One region of the Kitasatospora sp. NPDC086791 genome, then DNA from elsewhere that is predicted to be linked to it. Evidence: riboswitches for the same ligand, from Rfam matches in the RefSeq annotation. Region 1 holds a riboswitch; the other holds the start of a gene.
The links. A riboswitch is a leader RNA that binds a small molecule or an ion and turns the genes downstream of it on or off. The one in region 1 is predicted to bind thiamine pyrophosphate.
Positions count from the first base shown of each region.

Region 2: another riboswitch for thiamine pyrophosphate. It lies ahead of thiO (glycine oxidase ThiO); the one in region 1 lies ahead of AB0Q99_RS22865 (cytosine permease).

Region 1 is NZ_JBFBOC010000018.1:65,607-73,258, forward strand. Features, by position in the region: gene AB0Q99_RS22850 (MerR family transcriptional regulator) at 1-188, opposite strand, end outside; tRNA gene AB0Q99_RS22855 (tRNA-Ser) at 359-446, opposite strand; gene AB0Q99_RS22860 (trypsin-like peptidase domain-containing protein) at 524-2,347, opposite strand; TPP riboswitch at 2,558-2,704, shown strand; gene AB0Q99_RS22865 (cytosine permease) at 2,697-4,136, shown strand; gene AB0Q99_RS22870 (glycerophosphodiester phosphodiesterase family protein) at 4,272-5,096, shown strand; gene AB0Q99_RS22875 (ATP-binding protein) at 5,541-5,960, shown strand; gene AB0Q99_RS22880 (DUF5926 family protein) at 6,118-7,092, shown strand; gene AB0Q99_RS22885 (bifunctional DNA primase/polymerase) at 7,309-7,652, opposite strand, start outside.
Region 2 is NZ_JBFBOC010000004.1:132,092-139,743, forward strand. Features, by position in the region: gene pknB (Stk1 family PASTA domain-containing Ser/Thr kinase) at 1-1,350, opposite strand, end outside; gene AB0Q99_RS09555 (thiazole synthase) at 1,453-2,250, opposite strand; gene thiS (sulfur carrier protein ThiS) at 2,252-2,536, opposite strand; gene thiO (glycine oxidase ThiO) at 2,533-3,714, opposite strand; TPP riboswitch at 3,709-3,821, opposite strand; gene AB0Q99_RS09570 (FAD-dependent oxidoreductase) at 3,927-5,135, shown strand; gene AB0Q99_RS09575 (Rv2175c family DNA-binding protein) at 5,178-5,543, shown strand; gene thiE (thiamine phosphate synthase) at 5,543-6,193, shown strand; gene AB0Q99_RS09585 (polyprenyl synthetase family protein) at 6,265-7,371, opposite strand; gene metF (methylenetetrahydrofolate reductase [NAD(P)H]) at 7,600-7,652, shown strand, end outside.

The DNA.
Region 1 (7,652 bases):
TGCAGCGTGAAGCCGAGCTCCTTGAGCGCGATCACCCGGTTGAGCCGGGCGAGTTGGGCCGCCTCGTACGAGCGGTAGCCACTGACCGGGTCCACCCGGGCGGGCCGCAGCAGGCCGATCGCGTCGTAGTGGCGCAGCATCCGCACCGACACCCGGCCGTGGCTGGCGAAGTCTCCGATGTTCAACATGATGGCTCCACCCCACCGCCTCCCACGGTGTCAGGGTCAAGCCCCACCACCGGACCACCGGCCATCGGACCACCGGACCACCGGAGCGCCCGAGGATCACCCCGACCAACGCCGAGGGCGGGTGCCGAACGATGTCGGCACCCGCCCTGAGCAGGTGGTTCTCCTACCAGCGGAGAGCGTGGGATTCGAACCCACGGTGACGGGTCACGCCACGACAGTTTTCAAGACTGTTCCCTTAGGCCGCTCGGGCAGCTCTCCAGGCGGAGGTCAGCCTAACGGGTCCGGCGGGGTTCGGTGCACACGGTTTCGCGGCGTCGTGGGTCAGCGGGCGGGGGTCACTGGTCGCCGTCGCGCTGGCCGAGGGTCACCTTGGTGGTGAGGGTCTGGCCGTTGCGGGTGTACTCGACGTCGACGGTCTCGCCGGGCTTGTGCGTCCAGATCCGGCTGACCAGGGCGGGGCCGTTCTCGATCGGCACGCCGCCGAGCTTGGTGATGACGTCGCCCGGCTTGAGGCCGGCCTTGTCGGCCGCGCCGCCGGGGGTGACGGCGGGCTGGCCCTGGATGTCCTTGGTCTGGATCTGCGCGCCGTCGCCCTTGTAGTCGTCGTTGCGCAGCACGTCGAGCTTGGCGTAGACCGGCTTGCCGGTCTTGATCAGGGTGTCCGCTACCCACTTGGCCTGGTTGATCGGGATGGCGAAGCCCAGGCCGATGCTGCCGGCCCGGCCGTTGGCGGAGGCGTTGGACTGGATCGCCGAGTTGATGCCGACCACCGCGCCGCTGGAGTCGAGCAGCGGGCCGCCGGAGTTGCCGGGGTTGATCGAGGCGTCGGTCTGCAGGGCGTTCATGTACGAGGCCTGCGAACCGGTCTCGTCGCCGGAGGCGACCGGGCGGTCCTTGGCGCTGATGATGCCGCTGGTGACGGTGGACTCCAGGCCGTACGGCGCACCGATCGCGACGGTGGCGTCGCCGACGTTGACCTTGTCGGAGTCGGCCAGCGGGAGCGGGGCCAGCTTGCTCTTCGGCGGGTTGTCGATCTTGACCACGGCGACGTCGTAGCCCTCGGCGTGGCCCAGCACGGAGGCGTTGTAGGAGGTGCCGTCGGCGAACTTGACGGTCAGTTTGCCGCCGTTGAGGGTCGGCGCGACCACGTGGTTGTTGGTGAGGATGTGGCCCTCGGTGTCGAAGACGAAACCGGTGCCGGTGCCCGACTCGCCGTTGCCCTGCGCCTTGATGGTGACGACGCTGGGCAGCGCCTTCTGCGCGATGGCGGCGATCGAGCCGGGGGCGGGCTCGCTCTTCTGGGTGTCACTGGCCTGGACGGTGGTGCTGCGGTGGTCGTCCGCGGAGGTGCTGCTGTCGTTGCGGTCGGCCACCGCCACGCCGAGCGCGCCGCCGGCCACGCCGGCGACCAGGGCGACGGCCGCGATCAGGGCGACCAGTCCGCCGCGCTTCTTGCCCGGGCCGCCGCCGTTCGGGCCGCCGGGGTAGTCGGCCGGGTAGCCGAGCGGGCCGTTCGGGCCGCCGGGGTAGCCCGCACCGCCGGAGGCGGCGTCGTGGGTCGGGCCCCAGCCGCCGAGCGGCTGGCCTGCGCCGAACGGGTGGTGGCCGGGCGCGGCCGGGGCACCGGGGGTGCCCGGCGCACCGTGGGCGGACGCGGCGGCGCCGTACGCGTCGTACGTGTCGTGCGCGCCGGCGGCGGGGACGCCGTGGGTCGGGGTGGCGTACGGGTTGGCAGCCGGCGGCAGCGCCGGGGCCGCGGGCGCGGCGGCCTGGGTGGCGGACGGCAGGACCGGCGGCGGCGCGTCGAGGTACCCGGTGGCCGGGTCGACGGCGTGCTCTCCGGCGACGGCGGCGACGGGCGCAGCGGGCGCGGCAGGCGCAGTGGGCGCGTCAGCGGCGGCCGGGGCCTCCGGCGCGGGGACCTTGGTGAAGGCGACGGTGGGCCTGTGCCCGCCCTCCGCCGGAGCGTCCGCCTGAGCGGCCCCGGCGGTCGGCACGGCCTCGGCGCCGGCGGTCTCCGGCTCGGGGACCCGGCGGAAGGCCATGGTCGGCTGGTGCCCGCCCTGAGCGGGGCCGTCGGGAACGGGCGCGGCCGCCCCCTGGCCGGCGGGCTGCTCCCCCTGCGGCCCGGTGGGCCCAACCTCGCGCTCGGTGCTCACGGACGACCTCCATAGCTGGCAGAACCAAGGACCATAGTTTTTCGCATTGTCGATTCGATTGCCGTAAGGACCCCTCTGAAGAAGTCATAAGAATCCTTAGCCGGTGCCGACGGCCGCGGGCTCCCCTCCCCCGGCCGGGCGTCCCGCGATGCGGACCGCGCACGCCCCGGCCTTGGGTGTTCACCCCCGCGCCGGTTAGCCTGTCGCTCCAAACTGACACGCGGGAGCTTGGACCGACCAGGCTGAGAGTGCGCATGTCGACCGTACGCCACGCGAGCGCGGCGGACGGTCGAGGGGGCGCTGACCGCCGGAACCTGTCCGGGTAATGCCGGCGTAGGGAGTATCGGCCGTGCCGTCTGCTTCGCCATCCTCTTCTTCGGGTGCCTCCGAGTCCAAGGATTTCCCCGCCCCCGCGGATTCCCCCGGCCCGGCGGCCGCGGCCGCCACCGTCCTGGACCGCCCCGAGCGGACCGAGCGGGTCGAGGCTCCGCTGGTCCTGGACACCGAACCGCCGCGCACGCTGCGCTTCCGGGACCACTTCGCGCTCTGGATGAACCTGGGCGTCAGCCTGATCGGCTTCTCCACCGCCGCCACCGTGCTCGGCGCCCCCGGCAGCGAGCTCTCGCTGGCCGCCGCGGTGACCGCGATCGCGGTCGGCACGGCGGTCGGCACCGCGATGCTCGGCGTGGCCGCGCTGATCGGCGCCCGCACCGGCGCCCCCGCGATGGCGAACCTGCGCGGGCTGTTCGGCACCCGGCTGTCGTACCTGCCGACGGTGCTGAACATCGTGCAGTGCGTCGGCTGGGGCGTGTTCGAGCTGTTGACGATCTCGGCGGGCGCCCAGACCGTCGCCCACACCACCGGCTACCGCTGGCTGTTCGTGCTGCTCGCGGGCGCGCTGACCACCGCGCTGACCATCTGGCCGCTGGGCTCGATCGCGGTGCTGCGCCGCTTCGTGGCCGGGGCGGTCGCCGTCGCGATGGTGTACTTCACCGTCCAGTTGGGCCGCCAGGGGGTGCCGGACCCGGGCGCCGGCAACTGGCACGGCTTCCTCGGCGCGACCGACGCGATGATCGCGGTGTCGGTCTCCTTCGTCCCGCTGGCCGCCGACTACACCCGGCACTCGCGCACCGCGCGCTCGGCGTTCTGGGGCAGCTTCTCCGGCTACACGGTCGCCCAGGTCTGGTGCTACGTGCTCGGCCTGATGGCGCTGCTGCAGTCCGGCGGGGACCCGGACAAGATCTTCGACTCCTTCCTCGGGGTCTGGGCCGGCTGGCTGTTCCTGCTGGTGCTGGTGCTGCGCGAGACGGACCAGTCCTTCGCCAACGTGTACTCGACCGCGATGTCGGTGCAGAACCTGCTGCCGAGGGCGGACCGCCGGGTGCTCAGCGGCGGGATCGGCGCGCTGACCACGGTGCTGGCGCTGCAGATCGACAGGTTCACCGACACCTACGCCAACTTCCTCGGGCTGATCGGCTCGGTGTTCGTTCCGCTGCTGGCGGTGCTGGCGGTGGACTTCTTCCTCGGCGCCGGGCGCCGCGGCTGGGACCTCTCCGAGGACGCGCCGTCCCGCTGGACGATGCTGCTGCCGTGGGTGCTGGGCTTCGCGGTCTACCAGTTCATCGCGCCGACCAAGGTCGCCGACTGGTGGACGGACTTCTGGACCTCCGCCCAGGAGGCGCTGCACTTCACCCCGCAGGAGTGGACCTCCGCCTCGCTGTTCGCCTTCCTGGTGCCCGCCCTGGCCACCTGGGCGCTCACCCCGCTCTCCCGGCGCGCCGCGCGCTGACGCCCGGCAGCCGTACGGCCCGGCCGGGCGACGTCCCCGCCGCCCGGCCCCGGAGCGGGCCCCACGGGTCAGACGGCCCCGCAGGTTGGGGCCGTCTTGTCCTCCGCTTCACCTCCTCCGCCTATCGTTGGCCCTGTGACCAGCCCAGACCTGTCCTCGGCGGCGGCGCGCACCGCGCCGCCCGTCCAGGTGATCGCCCACCGCGGTTCCTCCCACGCCCTGCCCGAACACACCCTCGCGGCCTACCGGCGCGCCCTCGACGAGGGCGCGGACGCGGTGGAGTGCGATGTCCGGGTGACCGCCGACGGCCACCTGGTCTGCGTGCACGACCGACGGATCGGCCGGGTGTCCAACGGCCGGGGCACCGTCTCGGCGATGACGCTCGCCGAGCTGGAGGCGTACGACTTCGGCGCCTGGAAGACCGGCCGCCCCAGCACCGACCCGGAGCTGCGCGGCGTGCTGCGGCTGGACCGCCTGCTGGAGCTGGTGGTGGACTGCGGCCGCCCGGTGGACCTGGCGATCGAGACCAAGCACCCGGTGCGCTTCCGCGGCCGGGTGGAGGCCGAGCTGCTGCGGATGCTGGCGCGGTACAAGATCGACGCGACCCAGGAGAACGGCCGCGCGTCCGCCCGGATCATGAGCTTCTCCTCGATCGCGCTGAACCGGGTGGCCACCGCCGCGCCGGACTACCGGCGGGTGTTCCTGTTCGAGCGGACACTGCCGCTGCTCGGCCGGCTGCGCGAGGGCGCGCCGCTGCCGGGCGGGGCGCGGATCGCCGGGCCGGGCATCGAGCTGGTGCGGGCCGACCCGCGGCTGGTGACCAGGCTGCGCGCGCTGGGGCACGAGGTGCACGTGTGGACGGTGGACGAACCGGCCGACGTCGAACTCTGCCTGGAGCTCGGGGTGTCCGCGATCATCACCAACCGGCCCGCCGAGGTGTTGTCGCAGCTCGGCCGCTGATCCGCCGACGCACCACGGCGGCTTCACCGGTGGTCGGACGGGCTGCCGGACCGGCGATCGTGCCGGTGCCGACTGATCACTCTGGTCGGCAGTCAAACCTTCCTTGCGCACTATTGCCGGAATTCTTGCCCCCGGGCGACGGAGGGTGAGCACGGAATGGCCCCCTGCCCACCCTCGGTCGCCGTGCTCAAAATGGGCTCGCGGGATCGTCCGGTGCTCGTTTCCGACGCATTACCAAGGGGCATCTCTCCCTCGGCATACGCTGAAGGAGGTCCGGGGGTGGCGTTGATGGTGGCGCGTGAAGTGCCGACTTCATCGACCATGGCAGTGCCGCACGGCCCAGCGAGTGTCGGGGTCGCACGGCGCCGACTGCGTCGAGATCTGGGTGACCGGCAGATACCGGAACCGGTCATCGATGATGCTGTTCTGATCCTTTCCGAGCTGTTGAGCAACGCGTGCCGCTACGCCCGGCCGCTCGGCCCGCTGCCGGCGCTCGGCCGCGGCGCCCGGGCCGAGGTGCTCGGGCAGGTGCTGGTCGGCGTCCCGTCCGGGACGCACCCGGCGCCCGGCGGCCGGGAGCAGGGCGAGGAGACCGACGAGCCGGACGGCGGCGTGCTGATCCGCTGGCAGATGCACGCCGACGGCGTGCTCACCCTGGAGGTCACCGACGGCGGCGCGGCCACCCGGCCGCTGCCCGCCAGTCCCTCGCTGACCTCGCGCGGTGGCCGCGGCCTGGGCATCGTCGACCAATTGGCCAGCGAGTGGGGCGTGCGCGACGCGCCCGGCGAGGTGACGGTCTGGGCCGCGCTGCCCGCGCGCGCCCGGCACGCCCGGCGCACCGGGGGCGACGCCCGCAGCGCATAGAGCGCGGTGCCCGCAACGCGTGGGGCGGCGCCCGCACGCGGGACGCGGCGCCCGCCCGCCCCGGCGCGTTCGCGCGCGCCGGGGGTAGCACGGGTGCCGGAGGAACGTCAGTAGGCTTCCCGGGACACAGGACCACCGTTCCCGGGAGAGCCGCACCATGGGCAAGAAGGCCGCCAAGAAGGCGCCGCAGCGTCAGTCCACCACCGCCGTCACGGGCGAGATCCCCGTGGTCGGGGCCCGCGAGGACTGCCCGTGCGGCTCGGGCCGCCGCTACAAGGCCTGCCACGGCCGGGAGGCCTCGCACGCGGTGCAGGAGCTGGTGCACCGCCCGTTCGAGGGCCTGCCGGGCGAGGCCGACTGGGTGGCGCTGCGCGAGCTGGTGCCGGCCGCCACGGTGCCGCTGACGCTGGCCGCCGGCGTGGCCGGGGACGACGTCCCGTCGGTGACCCTGGCGACCGTGCTGCCGCTGGCCTGGCCGGCCCTGCGCCGCCAGGACGGCTCGATCCTGCTCGGCCTGCAGACCCAGTCCTCCTCCGGCGACCTCAGCCGCGACCTCGCGGACGCCCTGGAGCTGGCCCTGGCCACCGAGCCGGGCACCCCGGTGCCGGCCCGCCGGACCGTCCCGGGCGGGCGCCGCCTGCAGGACCTGCTGGACACCTCCGCCGCGTTCGTGCCCGCCGTGCACACCGGCTTCGAGTTCTGGCTGGAGGACGCCGAGACCGCCACCGGCGAGGTCGCCGCCTCCCTGGAGCGCGCCAACGCCTCGGCCATCCCGACCGAGAAGCTGGGCAGCGTCGACGCCGCCTACTGGTGCGGCACCCCGGACAAGAACCACCTGCGCTGGGTGATGACCGTGCCCGAGGAGCAGCTGCTGGACGCGCTGGCCCGGCTGAACGCCGCCGGCGAGGCCTCGCTCGGCCCGGACACCCGCCTGGTCGGCTCGTTCCGCGCGCACGGCCTGACCGTCCCGGTGTGGGACCTGCCGCTCGCGATGACCGCCGCCGACTGCGAGAAGCCGGCCGCCGAGTTCGGCGAGCGGCTCGCCGCCGTGCTCGCCGACGGGACCCCGCTGACCGCCGAGGAGCGGCGCGCCCGCGCGAACCTGGTGAACCGTCAGGTCACCTTGAACTAAAGCGCGGGCGATCCGCGTGATACGCGTCACATTGTCGCGGTGAACGCGCAATTTCCGGGCGTGGAGGGCGTCTTGGAAATTGGCGCGAGCGCGGATCCTTGTTACTGTCTAAAGAGTCCGGCCGCTGGTGCATCCCCCGTCGCCAGCGGCCGGATCTTTTCTTTTTCCGGAGCGCCCCGGCCGTCGCCGCCCCGCACCCCCGGACGGCCCCGGCCCTCAGTACGCCGAGCGTCCGCTGTCCAGCCGGACCGTCGCCTCCACCAACTCGCCCAGCAGCGGCCCGACCTGCGGCAGCCAGACCCCGCCGCCCGCACCCGGTCGCGGCGCCAGCACCCAGCGCACCCGGCCGGCCGACCCGCCGGGCGGCAGCGACAGGAAGCCGCCCGGCCCGTGGTAGCGCAACGACCCAGGCACCCAAGGGAGTTGGGCGAGCATCTCGCCGAGCGCGTCCAGCGAGTACGGGGCCACCAGCAGCGCGTAGCGGCCCGGCATCGCCAGCACCGGGCCGAGCGGCATCCGCAGCGCGCCCAGGTAGACCAGCGCCCGCGCCCCGGCCGCCG
Region 2 (7,652 bases), on a different contig from region 1:
CCGGCGGGTGCGCGCGCCCACCCCGGGATCGGTGGAGATCACCTGCCCGGTCGGCACGGACTCGCTGAACGCCTCGACGAACCTGCCGTGCAGGCCCTCCTTGTCCAGGATCCGCTGCGCCTCGGCCCGGTCCTTGCCGAGCACCCCGGGCACCGCGCCGTACAGCCCCTCGGACAGGCCGTAGGTCGCGCCGCCGACCGCCAGGACCAGCGCGGTCAGCGCGGCGGCCCAGATCAGCGCCCTGCGGGGGACCCTGCGCAGCAGGCCGGGCCGGCGCTCGCGCACCGGGGTCGGCTCGTCGTACGGGCGCGGCTCGGTGAGTAGCTGGTCCATCAGCTCCGGTGGCACGTCCAGCACGCTGGTGCGCTCCGTCGGCGGGGCGTCGGCGGGCCGCGGCAGCGGCTGGATCACCGAGGTCGGCTCGCTGGTCGGGTAGCGCGGGCCGGGCCGGGTGGAGGCCGGCGGCTCGGCGTCCAGCTCGGCCGGGGTGAGGGTGCGGCGGACCCGCTGGACCGCGGCGAGCAGTTCGACCGCGTCGTACGGGCGGGCGTCGGCGGCCCGGGCGCAGGCGCCGGCCACGAGGGCGTCCAACTCGGGGCCGACCGCGGGGGCGATCAGGGACGGGGCGGGGACGTCCTCGTGCAGGTGCTTGTACATGACCTGGACGGGATTGTCGCCGGTGTGCGGGCGGCGGCCGGTGAGCATCTCGTACAGCAGGATGCCGGCCGCGTAGACGTCGACCCGCTGGTCGGTGGGGGCGTCCGGGAGGATCTGCTCGGGGGCGAGGTAGGAGACGGTGCCCAGGACCGTGCCGCCGGTGGCGGTGCTGGTCGAGGTGGGCGCACCGTCGGCGGTGCCGAGCACCCGGACCAGGCCGAAGTCGGCGACCTTGACCAGGCCGCCCTCGGTGATCAGCACGTTCTCCGGCTTGACGTCGCGGTGGACCAGCCCGGCCCGGTGGGCGGCGCCGAGGGCGGCGAGCACCGGCTCCAGGACGTCCAGGGCGGCCCGGACGGAGAGCGCGCCGCGGTCGCGCAGCAGGTCGCGCAGGGTACGGCCGGGGACGTACTCCATGGCGAGGAAGACGTGCCCGCCGTCCGCGCCCTGGTCGAAGACGTTGACCACATTGGGGTGGGTGAGCTTGGCGACCGCCTTGGCCTCGCGGATGAAGCGGGAGGTGAAGCCCTCGTCCCCGGCCAGCGCGGGGTGCATCACCTTGAGGGCGACCACCCGGTCCAGCCGGGTGTCGGTGCCCTGGTAGACGGTGGACATCCCGCCGGTGGCGATGCGCTGCCCGACCCGGTACCGGTTGTCGAGCAGGGTGCCGATCAGGGGGTCGTGCAGTGCCATGTCCACTCGGGCGATTCTAGTGCCGGGCCCGTCGGCCGGACCCGGAGGACACCGCCCCCGGGCCCGGCTGTGCCCGGCTTGTGACACGCCGGGGGCCCGGCGCTAGAACGCGGGCCGCTCCCGGGTGTCCAGGTCGGCCCGGCCGGCCATCGCGGAGGAGGCCTCGGCGTGGAAGCGGCGCGGGATGCGGCCGGCCCGGTGGGCGAGTCGGCCCGCCTCGGCGGCGTGCCGCATCGCCTCGGCCATCAGCACCGGCTCCTGAGCCCGGGTCACCGCGGAGGCCAGCATCACGGCGGAGCAGCCGAGTTCCATTGCCAGCGCGACGTCGGAGGCGGTGCCGGCGCCCGCGTCCAGGATCACCGGGACGCCCGCGCTCTCCACGATCAGCTGGAAGTTGTGCGGGTTGCGGATGCCGAGGCCGGAGCCGATCGGCGAGCCGAGCGGCATGATCGCGGCGCAGCCGACGCCCTCCAACTTGCGGGCCAGCACCGGGTCGTCGTTGGTGTACGGCAGCACCGTGAAGCCGTCGTCGACCAGGGTCTCGGCGGCGTCCAGCAGCTCGATCGGGTCCGGCAGGAGGGTCCGCTCGTCGGCGATCACCTCCAGCTTCACCCAGTCGGTGCCGAGCGCCTCGCGGGCCAGCCGGGCGGTCAGCACGGCCTCGCCGGCGGTGAAGCAGCCGGCCGTGTTGGGCAGGACGCGGATGCCGTTGCGGGTCAGCACGTCCAGGACGGAGCCCTGGGTGCCGGCGTCGACCCGGCGCATCGCGACGGTGGTCAGCTCGGTGCCGGAGGCGAGCAGCGCGCGCTCCAGGACCTCCAGGCTCGGCGCGCCGCCGGTGCCCATGATCAGTCGGGAGGAGAAGGTCGTCCCGGCGATGGTCAGCAGGTCGTCGGCCATCTCAGCCTCCCTGGACGGCGGTGAGGATCTCGATCCGGTCGCCCGCGCCGAGCGGCGTCCCGGACCACGAACTGCGCGGGACCACGGCCTCGTTGAGGGCGGCGGCGACGCCGGTGTTGGCCCGGCTCACGGTGGCGACCAGCTCGGCGAGGGTGGTCGTGGGGGCCACCGCGCGGGGTTCGCCGTTGACGGTCAGCGCGATCTCGGCCGGCGTGGCTTCGGCCCGGGAGGCTTCGGCCCGCGGGGCTCCGGTCGGCGTGGTCTCGGTCGGTGTGGTCTCGGTCATGCCAGGGCCTTCGTGGTGGAGCGGTCGGGGGAGAACCGGGTCGGGGTGAACGGCTGCGCCAGCGCCGGGAGTTCGCCGGTCGCCAGGTACTCGGCGAGCAGGTCGGCGGTCACCGGGGCGAGCAGCACGCCGTTGCGGTGGTGGCCGGTGGCGGCGACCAGCCCGGGCAGTGCGGTCGGGCCGAGCAGCGGCGCGTTGTCGGGCGAGCCGGGGCGCAGGCCCGCGGAGGTCTCCACCAGCGGGAGTTCGGTGATGCCCGGGACCAATTCGTGGGCGTCGCGCAGGAGTTCGTACACCCCACCGGCGGTGACGGTGGTGTCGTAGCCCTGTTCCTCGGTGGTCGCGCCGATCACCAGCTCGCCGTTCGCCCGGGGCACCAGGTAGAGGTGCCCGCCGCGCACCACGGCGCGGACGTTGCGGGAGAGGAACGGCCGGTAGGCGGCGGGGATGTGAAGGCGCAGCACCTGCCCCTTCACCGGGCGGATCGCGGGCAGCACGCCCTCGGGCAGGCCGGCCAGCCGGTGGCTGTGCGGGCCGGCGGCGAGCACGACCCGGTCGGCGGTCACGCCCTCCCCGGTGCCCAGCCGGGCGCCGACCGCGCGGCCGCCCTCGACCAGCAGCTCCACCGCCTCGGCGCGCCGGACGACGACGCCCGCGCGCTCCCCGGCCGAGCACAGCGCGGTCAGCATCCGCCGGCCGTCCACCTGGTGGTCGTCCGCGACGTGCAGGCCGCCGCGCACACCGGGGGCGAGCATCGGCTCCAGCTTGCGGGCCTCCCGGCCGGTCAGCCAGGTCGAGTCCAGGCCCAGCCGCTGGTGGAAGGCGTGCAGTTCGCGCAGTTCCTCGCGGTCGTCGGAGTCCAGCGCGACGGCGATCGTGCCGCAGGCGCGGTAGCCGGTGTCCTGGCCGCCGCTCGCCTCGGTGAGCTCGGCGGCGAAGTCCGCGTAGCGTTCGTTGGAGGCCAGACCGAGGCGCAGCAACGGCTCCTCGCCGTACTGGAGCTCGGTGACCGGGGCGAGCATCCCGGCCGCGACCGTGGCCGCCCCGCCGCCCGGTGAGGGGTCGACCACGACGGTCCGCAAGCCGCGCTGCGTCGCCCGCCAGGCGACGGCGAGGCCGATGATGCCCCCGCCGATCACCAGGACGTCGGCGTGGGCGCCCGATGGCACGCGTGTCAAAGCTGCTCCTCTCCCTTCGCCGGTATGACCCGGATCAGGTTCGGACGGTCGCGGGCCGTGTCAGCCCGCCTCTCAGCCCGGTTCGCCGGGCTCCCGCGATGGTGCCCCCACCATAACGCCGGGGCCCGGCCCGGCCGAAGGGGCCGCCCGGCCCCGGGCCCCGGCCGGGGAGGGGCGGACGGCCCGGGAACGGCCGGGCGGCGCTGAGTACAGTGACGGGCGTGGCAGAGCTGAGCGGAACGGATCGGGTGGTCGTCGTCGGGGCCGGGCTGGCCGGGGCGCAATGCGCCCTCAAGCTGCGGCAGGGCGGCCGGCAGGGGCGGATCACCCTGGTCGGCGAGGAGCCGCACGTGCCGTACGACCGGCCGCCGCTCTCCAAGGACGTGCTGCTCGGCAAGAGCGACAGCACCACCCTGGACATCGACTTCGCGGACCTCGACATCGAGCTGCTCACCGGCCGCCGGGCCACCGGCCTGACCCCCGGCGTCCTGCACACCGACGGCGGCGACCTCCCCTACGGCACGCTGGTGATCGCCACCGGCGCCGTCCCGCGCGTCCTGCCCGGCGCCGAGCGGGCGCACCTGCTGCACACCCTGGACGACGCCCTGGCGCTGCGCGCGCTGCTGCGCCCCGGCCTGCGGCTGGTGCTGGTCGGGGCGGGCTGGATCGGCGCCGAGGTGTCCACCGCGGCCCGCGCGGCGGGCTGCGAGGTGACCGTGGTCGAGGCGGGCCCGGCGCCGCTGCCCGGCGCGCTGCCGACCGCGATCGGCTCGGCGATGGCCGCCTGGTACGCCGAGGCCGGCGTCGACCTGCGCTGCGGGGTCGGGGTGGCCGCCGTCGAGCCCGGCGCGGTGCTGCTGGCCGACGGCTCGCACCTGCCCGCCGACGAGGTGGTGGTCGGGGTCGGGGCCCGGCCCGCGACCGGCTGGCTGGCCGGCTCCGGGATCGAGCTGGACGGTGCCGGCGCCGTCGTGGTGGACGCGCGGCTGCGCACCTCGCTGCCCGGCGTCCTCGCGGCCGGCGACTGCGTCAGCTACCCCTCGGCCCGGGCCGGCGCCCGGCTGGCCGTCCAGCACTGGGACCACGCGCTGCGGTCCGGCGAGGCGGCGGCCGCCGCCGTCCTCGGCGCGGACGAGCCGCCGTACGACCCGGTGCCGTACTTCTGGTCGGAGCAGTTCGGGCGGATGGTCCAGTACGCCGGCCGGCACGCCGAGGGCGACGAGGTGCTCTGGCGCGGCGGCCCGCGGGACGCCTCGTGGACGGTGCTCTGGCTGCGCGACGGGGTGCCGAGCGCGCTGCTGACCGTGGACCGGCCGCGCGACCTCACCCAGGGACGGAAGCTGATCGAGCACGGCACGGCGCTGGACCCGGCCCGCGCGGCGGACCCGGCGGTGCCGCTGAAGTCGGCGGTCGCGGGGTAGCGGCTGGTGCGCGACGGGCCGCGGAGGTGGCAGTCTGGTGGCGTGAGTGAGATCGAAAGCAAGATTGAAGCCCTGGTCCCCGAGTGGATGTACCTCCCCGACATCTCGGAGCAGTGGGGGGTGCGGGTCACCGAGGTGCGTGACCTGGTCCGCAACGGCGAGCTGATCGCCGTCCGCCGGGGCCCGAACAAGTCGCTGCAGGTCCCTGCGGCGTTCATCGACGGCACCGGGCTGGTCAAGCACCTCTCCGGCACCCTGACCGTGCTGCGCGACTGCGGGTACAACGACGTGGAGATCCTGGAGTGGCTCTTCACCGAGGACCCGTCGCTGCCCGGCAGCCCGATCCAGGCACTGCGGGAGAACCGCGGCACCGAGGTCAAGCGGCGTGCCCAGGCGATGCTGATCTGATGGCGGCGGACCCGCTGCGCGCCCGCCTCGCGGACGCCCGCCTCTACCTGTGCACCGACGCCCGTCGCGAACAGGGCGACCTCGCCGAGTTCCTCGACGCGGCGCTGGCGGGTGGGGTGGACATCGTCCAGCTGCGCGACAAGGGACTGGAGGCCAAGCAGGAGCTGGCGGCCCTGGAGGTCTTCGCCGACGCCTGCCGCCGGCACGGCAAGCTGCTGGCCGTCAACGACCGCGCCGACGTCGCGCACGCGGCCCGGCCGGACGTGCTGCACCTCGGCCAGGACGACCTGCCGGTGCCGGCCGCCCGGGCGATCCTCGGCGAGGACGTCCTGATCGGCCGGTCCTGCCACGCCGAGTCCGAGGTGGACGCGGCGGCCGTCGAGCCCGGAGTGGACTACTTCTGCACCGGACCGGTCTGGCCGACCCCGACCAAGCCGGGCCGCCCGGCGCCGGGCCTCGGCCTGGTCTCGTACGCGGCGGAGCGGGCCGGGGACCGGCCGTGGTTCGCCATCGGCGGGATCGACCTCGGCAACCTGGACGAGGTGCTGGCCGCCGGGGCCCGCCGGATCGTCGTGGTCCGGGCCGTCACGGCCGCGGCCGACCCGGGGGCGGCGGCCGCCGAGCTGTCCCGCCGGGTGCGTTCCAGCTGATCCCGGGGCCTGGTTCCGGGAGCCGCTGATCCAGCGCCCTGGTTCCCGGGGCCGCCGTCGTCCGTCAGTGCTCAGTACTTGCGGACGGTGGCGGCCTCGGCCAGCGCCAGCAGCACCCCGCGGGCCCGCTCGTCCACCAGCGGCGCTGCCGCCAGCGCGCCCAGCGACTGCCGCATCAGCTCCTCGATCCGGTGCTCCACCAGCTCGGGCGCACCGCTGCGGGCGACCAGCTCGCGCAGCCCGGCGACCTCCTCGGGCGCCAGGTCCGGTGCGCCGAGCCGCTCGTCCAGGTGCCGGGCGTCGGCGGCGGGCAGGCCGCGCATCGCGTGCGCGACCAGCAGGGTGCGCTTGCCCTCGCGCAGGTCGTCGCCGGCCGGCTTGCCGGTGACGGCCGGATCCCCGAAGACGCCGAGCAGGTCGTCCCGCAGCTGGAAGGCCTCGCCCAGCGGCAGTCCGAACGCCCCGAGGGCCTCGACCAGCTCCGGCCCGGCCCCGGCCAGCAGGGCGCCGACCTGCAGGGGTCGCTCGATCGTGTACTTCGCGGACTTGTAGTGCAGCACGGTCCGCGCCCGGTCCAGCGCGCCCTCGTCCGTCGAGTCGCCGGCCACCGGCTCCAGCACGTCCAGGTACTGGCCGAGCATGACCTCGGTGCGCATCAGGTCGAACACCGGCTTGGCGGCCAGGACGGCGGCCGGCTCGAGGCCCGAGCGCAGGAACAGCTCGTCGCACCAGATCAGCAGCAGGTCGCCGAGCAGCACGGCGGCCGAGGCGCCGTACTGCTCGCGGTCGCCGCGCCAGCCGTTGTCGCGGTGCAGCGCCTCGAAGCGGCGGTGGACCGAGGGCAGACCGCGGCGGGTGTCGCTGCGGTCCATCAGGTCGTCGTGCACCAGGGCGCTCGCCTGGAGCAGTTCCAGGGCGGCGGCCGCGTTGGCGATCCCCTCGCCGCCGACCGGGCCGCCGGCGGCGCGCCAGCCCCAGTAGCAGAAGGCCGGACGCAGCCGCTTTCCGCCGTCCAGCAGGAAGTCGCGCAGCGCGTCGGCGGCGGGGACCAACTGGGGCGAGATCGTGCCGAGCAGCGCGGACTGGCCGTCCATGAACGCGGCGAGCGCGGCGTTGACGCGTATGCGGACGTCCTCCACGTCAATGGGGTTGGCCGGCCGGGTGCTGGACGAGATCACGATGGGGCTCCGCTGGTTCTCTGGGGTGCAGCAAGCGTAGCGGGGCGGCTGGGAACGGGCGTGCGAGCGGCCCCTCGGGGGTGGCCCGCGGGCGCCGCGGAGTCGCCGGGGGAGTCGTCCGGGCGTTGTGGGGAGTCGCGCGGGGCCAAGCGGAATGCCGTCCACCGCTTGTCTCAATCTGTGGAACCGGGTTGTCCAGCCTCCGCGAAGGCCCGATAGCCTGCAAACATGGCACTGGGCATCGCTTCCACGAGAACGGATCGCGCACTCACGGTGCGCGA